Blastochloris tepida: one gene and its partner. The protein of the gene in region 1 interacts with the protein of each later gene in a pairwise test. Links are inferred from orthologs where the notes say so. Each region holds a gene or a part of one and is shown on either strand. Other genes may lie near its edges.

What was found.
Region 2: the proteins of BLTE_RS11510 (region 1) and BLTE_RS06800 interact in binary tests that used the Escherichia coli proteins (3 or more experiments, as listed by UniProt). The link is inferred for Blastochloris tepida from one-to-one orthologs.

Annotation. Positions count from the first base shown.
Region 1 is NZ_AP018907.1:2,519,886-2,523,052, reverse strand. Bases 41-2,893 are described here. They hold BLTE_RS11510 (NAD(P)H-hydrate dehydratase), read left to right. Parts: upstream 41-630; coding sequence 631-2,157; downstream 2,158-2,893. Other genes in these bases: BLTE_RS11505 (hypothetical protein), read left to right, coding at 2,434-2,893; BLTE_RS11515 (P-II family nitrogen regulator), read right to left, coding at 41-330. Outside these bases: more of BLTE_RS11515, read right to left, coding at 1-40; more of BLTE_RS11505, read left to right, coding at 2,894-3,084. UniProt on the Escherichia coli protein: Bifunctional enzyme that catalyzes the epimerization of the S- and R-forms of NAD(P)HX and the dehydration of the S-form of NAD(P)HX at the expense of ADP, which is converted to AMP.
Region 2 is NZ_AP018907.1:1,456,569-1,459,711, reverse strand. The notes cover bases 312-3,140. They hold BLTE_RS06800 (TrmH family RNA methyltransferase), read left to right. Parts: upstream 312-1,147; coding sequence 1,148-2,134; downstream 2,135-3,140. Other genes in these bases: BLTE_RS06795 (hypothetical protein), read right to left, coding at 2,447-3,052. Also shown: BLTE_RS06815 (helix-turn-helix domain-containing protein), read left to right, coding at 1-6. UniProt on the Escherichia coli protein: Specifically methylates the ribose of guanosine 2251 in 23S rRNA.

The DNA of each region.
Region 1 (3,167 bases):
GTCCAGCCCGGACTCCCCGGTCCGGATACGGATGGCTTCCTCGACGTCGGAGACGAAGATCTTGCCGTCACCGATGCGGCCGGTCTGCGCCGCCCGCCGGATCGCGTCGATCGCCTTCTCGACCATGTCGTCGGAAAGGACCACTTCGATCTTCACTTTCGGCAGAAAGTCCACAACGTATTCCGCGCCCCGATAGAGTTCGGTATGCCCTTTCTGGCGTCCAAATCCCTTGGCTTCGGTGACAGTGATGCCTTGGAGACCGACCTCCTGCAATGCCTCCTTCACCTCATCGAGCTTGAACGGCTTGATGATGGCTTCGATTTTTTTCATCGCTCGCGTCTCCCTGGCCGGCCGGCCCCGCTCCGGTCAGGCCGACAGCGCGTTAGCAGATCCCATGCCAACGGGGCTGGTTAAGATAGTGCTTGCGGAACAATGATTTGCGCGGACGGTCGAAATGTCTTGCCCAATTGTTCCCAGTTGCTTGCCCAACCAACAGGCGGGGCGCCCAAAAAATAGGCCTCGCGTCCGGCCGCGGTCAATCAGGGGAACTGATTTGCGCCTTTTGTTTGTGCACAATGCCATTCTGACGGGCGGCTGGGCAAAGCGGTATCCGGAGCCGGTGTCATGCTGATCGATCTTCTCACCACCGCCGAGATGGCCGAGGCCGACCGGTGCACCATCGCCGCCGGCACGCCCGGCATCGCCTTGATGGATCAGGCGGGCCTCGCCGTCGCCGACACCGCCTCGCGCCGCTTTCCGCTGGCGACGCCGGCACTTGTGGTGTGTGGCCCCGGCAATAATGGCGGCGACGGCTTCGTCGCCGCCCGCATCCTCGCCCAGCGCGGCTACCCGGTGCGACTGATCCTTCTCGGCGGGCGCGAGCGCCTGAAGGGCGACGCCGCCGAGGCGGCCGCGCGCTTCCGCGGCGACATCGAGCCGCCGGAGGCGTTCGACAGCGTGCGTGCCGGCTTCATCATCGACGCGCTGTTCGGCGCCGGACTCGACCGCCCGGTCGAGGGCGCGGCCGCCGATCTCATCGCCCGCATCAACCGCTCCGGCGTGCCGGTGGTGGCGGTCGACCTGCCCTCGGGCATCAATGGCGACACCGGGGCGGTGATGGGCGCAGCGGTGCGCGCGGTCGAGACGGTGACGTTCTGCCGGCGGAAGCCCGGCCACCTGCTGCTGCCCGGCCGCATGCATTGCGGCCGCATCCGCGTTGCCGACATCGGCATCGCCGACGACACCGTGGCCTCGGTCGGCCCCCGCGCCTATGCCAACGACCCCGATCTGTGGGGCGGGCATTTCCCGGTGCCGACGCTGCTCGACCACAAATATGTCCGTGGCCACGCCGTCATGGTGTCGGGGCCGCGCGGGCGCACCGGCGCCATCCGCATGGCGGCGCGGGCGGCGCTCAGGGCTGGCGCCGGGCTGGTGACGGTGGCAAGCCCCCTCGACGCGCTGGACGAGAACGCCATGGGCCTCACCGCGGTGATGGTGCGCCCGCTCGCCGAGGCCGCAGCGCTGTCGGACCTGCTGGCGGATTCCCGCTTCCGGGCCGTCGGCCTGGGGCCGGCGCTCGGCACCGGGCCGGAGGCGCTCGCGCTGGTCGATGCCGCGCTGGCCTCGGGCCGCCCGGCCGTGCTGGATGCCGACGCGCTGACGATCTTCGCCGGCCGCGCCGGCGATCTCGCTCACCGCATCCAGGCCCAGCCGGAGCGGCCGGTGGTGCTGACGCCGCACGAGGGCGAGTTCGCCAGGCTGCTCGCGGGCGAGGAGGTCGGTCAGGGGTCGAAGCTGGAGCGCGCCCGCCGCGCCGCGGCCCGGCTCGGCGCCGTCGTGGTGCTGAAGGGCGGCGACAGCGTGATCGCCGCGCCGGACGGCCGCGCCGCCATCACCAACAACGCGCCGCCCTGGCTCGCCACCGCCGGTTCCGGCGACGTGCTGGCCGGCATCGCCACCGCGCTGGTGTGCCAGGGCATGCCGGCGTTCGAGGCGGCGGCCGCGGCGACCTGGCTGCACGGCGAAAGCGGCCGCGAGGCCGGCCCCGGCCTGATCGCCGAGGATCTGCCCGAGGTGCTGCCGCGCGTGACTCGCGCGCTCTACGAGCGGCTCGACGTCGACCTCGCGACGGGATGGCGGCCTTCGGCCGGGCGTTGAGGCCGCAGACCCAGCGCGACCATTTCGCGTCCTACCGGGGCTCACGCTGCGAGAGCTCATGTCGACGGTTTGTGATAAATTATATCCTATTCAGCCACCGGTGCGCCGATAGCCTATGTTCGTTTGATCTATGCATGCGAACGCATTGGGAGTTGCGCGCGCGCACGCAAGGGAATGTAAATTTATGTATGTAACAGTGCGAGAAGGCAGGATTAGAATCCAGGGAGTACGAGTGTGTTCTTTAGAATTCAACTTTCTCAGAAGTTAATCGAATCCATGACGCTGGCTGCTCTTGAGGCATACGTGCTTGGAGATTCAGTGAATGCGGGATCAAGAAAGCGAAATAAGTCCGTTGAAACGTTTGGGTACATCTGGGGAGTAAAAAGATGCATTGGAGATGGTGAAATAGTTATTTATCTAGATAGGTCGAGCACTAGCATATCTGCAGAAAAAAATAATAGGTATGTTACACCAAACAAAAGTGCGGCTAAAATAAAAAATACCTTAATTAATTTATGGTCCCCACATCTGTCATTTCTTGGCAGTTTTCACACTCATCCTTACCGAGATCTAAGGGAGGTGAAGGACTGTCGTGGCTGGGAATTCTCAGAAGCCGATCTTGACGCGTTTGATTGTGACGATTTCCTTTGGGGTGAGTCTGGAGATAATCCTGTTGATCTCGTTATGACAGTCTGTAAATTGCAAAGAATTCGGGAAAAATTCAATGCCGAGACAATTGACGATAATATTTGTTGCTTTGATGCGTGTGAGTTTCGTTTTTGGATTAATGTGAACGTTGGATATACGGATGGCCGAGGAATTCGCTATCAAACTTATAACAACAAAAAAGGAAAGGTTATGCTAGATATTGATAATTATTTCTATAATTCGAAATTTGTAGAAAAAATATATGATAATATCCTATAGTTAGGAGAATAATATTTATAAATCATAGAGATTGAATAATTATAATTAGGTTTTTATAAATTTTGGTATATAGTTATTATTTT
Region 2 (3,143 bases), 1.1 Mb from region 1 along the record:
AACTGAACCCTTCTCCGCAAACGTGGGAACCGGTCTTGCGGAAGAGAATGCGGTAGGCGCAGAACCCAGACCGTCCGCCTGATCCGGTCCGATCGGCGGACGCTCCAGGCCTTCACAGCCCGTTATCCCGAAGAGAGGTTGCCGGCGCGCGGACGGCTGGATCGTGCCCGGGATCGCGGTCGAATCGGCTGGAGATCGTCCGGCGCCTGGAGCATTTTCCGCGCAAGTGGATACCGGTTGCGCGAAAGACCCGAAGGGCCGCGTCAGCGAAAATGCGACAAACCAGAAACTTAGAGCGTCCGATCTGATGCAGTCGGATCGGATCACGCTCTAATGCCAACGGCCCAAACGCTGACGCGTGGTGCCGTTGACTCTCGCGGATTTTCTTTTGGGAAATCAGAGATTTCGTGAAAATCCGCGACCGGACCCAACGGCCCGCGCTCGCGGCCGTTGATATAACGTCTCGCCGGTCTCAGGCGCCTGGAAGGTCTGGAGCGGGTGAAGGGAATCGAACCCTCGTCATCAGCTTGGAAGGCTGTTGCTCTACCATTGAGCTACACCCGCGCCGCCACACCGGCCGCAGGCGCGGCCGGTCGGATGTAGATTTCAAATTTCCCCGGAGGCGTCAAGGCGCGCGGCACGCGGCGGGTCTCGTCGGCGCCATCCGCAGGGGATTGGCGCGAGGCCAGCGGCAGCGCGGCGGCCGCCTGTCGGCGGACAGGCCGGCGATCCTGGCCGCGTGGTGCGGCCGCAGATGGCCAAGCCGTGGCGTCGGCCGACCGTTCGCCCTGCCGCAAGCCATTGATTTTGCTGAAAATCAAAAGAATGGTGGGGGAGGTAGGACTCGAACCTACGAAGGCATAGCCAGCGGATTTACAGTCCGCCCCCTTTGCCGCTCGGGACACTCCCCCGCACCGCTCGTTCCGCGCAGTCGCCATTCGGCTGCGGAACCGGCTCGGTGGGCGGTCTTATGGTGGTCGGATCCGCCCCTGTCAACACGCCAGAGCATTCTCCACAAGCGTGGACACCGCTTCGGCGCGGAATATCGGGTCAAGGACCTGCCCTGGGCCGTGCGCGGCGGGCGTCCCTCCCCTGCGCCGGGCCTGCGTGTCTTGCCGGCGGGCGGGCGGCGTGAGAAGACGGCGCCATGCCCCAAGCACCTTCGCCCCAAGCACCTTCCGACAATTCCGACACCGCCCCCGGCGATCACGATCTGCCGGACGACCTCCCCGACGACTCGTCCGTCGGCGGCTGGGCCGACTCGCGCCGCCCGGCCACCGCCGCCAAATCCGGGGCGAAATCCCGCTCGAAATCCGGACCATGGTCCGGCGCGGGCCGGCCATTCGGCGGCAAGGGCCGCTCGGGCGGCCGGCCCTTCCCGGCCAAGGGCGGGCCGCGCGGCGGCCGCGAGCGGGCGCGCCGCGACGACAGCCTCATCATCCTCTATGGCTGGCACCCGGTGTCCGAGGCGCTGCGCAACCCGGCGCGCCGCATCCGCCGGCTGCTCGCCACCGAGAACGCCGCCAAGCGCCTCGCCGAGGCGGGCCTGCTCGATCCGTCGCCGGAGATCGTGCGGCCGGCCGAGATCGACCGGCTGGTCAGCGCCGATGCCGTCCATCAGGGGCTCTATGCCGAGTGCGATCCGCTGGAGTCGCCCGAGCTCGACGCCGTGCCCACCGACGGCATCGTGCTGGTGCTCGATCAGGTCACCGATCCGCACAATGTCGGGGCCATCGTGCGCTCGGCGGCGGCGTTCGCGGTGCGCGCCATCGTCACCACCAACCGCCATTCGCCCGAGGCCACCGGCGTGCTGGCCAAGGCCGCCTCGGGCGGGCTGGAGCACACGCCGCTGGTCACCGTGCAGAACCTCGCCCGCGCGCTGGAGGGCCTGCGCGACCGCGGCTTCACGCTGGTCGGGCTCGATTCCAACGGCGACGTCGAACTGGGCGACCTCGAACTGAGCGCGCCGGTGGCGCTGGTGCTGGGCGCCGAGGGCAAGGGCCTGCGCCAGAAGACCCGCGAGACCTGCGACCGGCTGGGCCGCATCGACCTGCCGGGCCGCATCGACAGCCTCAACGTCTCCAACGCCGCGGCGCTGGCGCTCTATGTCGCCAGCCGCGCCATCAAGCGCTGATGCGGTTTCCGGCCCGCAGGGACCCACTCCAGGCCGCCGGGGCGTTCTGCCCCCCACCCCCGACCCCTCCCCGCCATTCACTGCGTTCATGGGGGGAGGGGAGAAGAGGCATCTTGCTTCTCCCCTCCCCCCGCGAGCTTCGCGAGCGGTGGGGAGGGGTCGGGGGTGGGGGGACTTCGAGGGACGAAACCCGAAACTGGCCGGAAGCCGTCTCGGCTTGCCACCGGAAACCCGATCCGCCGGCGATGGAAGCACTTCGCCGACGGCGGTCGTTGGGGTCGGGTTGCCCCGGACCCGTTCGGTTTAATCGTCTCAGCGCGGCCGTGGCCACGGTCCGGGCGGGCGCGGGCCTGGCGGCCCCGGAGGGCCGGGCGGCCCCATCTGCGGGGCGTAGACGGCATCCGGCCCGCTATAGGGCGGCGTCGGCTGCACGTCCGGCATGGTCGGCGTCGTCCACATGCGGAAGAACGGCTCCGCCGGCCTGGGCGCCGAGGCCGGCTTGGGCGCCGGCTGATCGCCGGGCTCGACGCCGCCGGGGAAGTAATGCTGCCACGTCGGCTCCGACCACACCTGCCCGACCCAGCCCTGCTGGACCGCGCCGGACCGCGTCGAGGGCGGCGTGTCCTTGCGCACGATCCCGTCGTTCGGCGGCATGCCCTGCACGAACCCGCGCCGGGCGTAGAACATTTCATAATGGACGCGCAGCGGCTCGGGCATGCCGATCGGCCGCGGGACCGGCATCAGGATCGGCCCGTCGAGGATGCGCGGGCTGCCGTGGCCGGGGCGGTAGAGGCCCCAATCCTGCTCGATGATCGGCCCGCCCGGCCCGAGCTGGACCGGCGTCCAGTCGGCCAAGGCCGGCCCCCCGGCCAGAACGGCCCACGGCAGCGCCACGAGGGCGGCGAGCGAGACGCGCATGATGCCTCCTGGTCGGGGAGCCCCGACCCTCTGCGGATGCCCGTTCGACACCCAGGTTGCGAGTGTCGTGGAATGTCGTCTCCAAACCTGG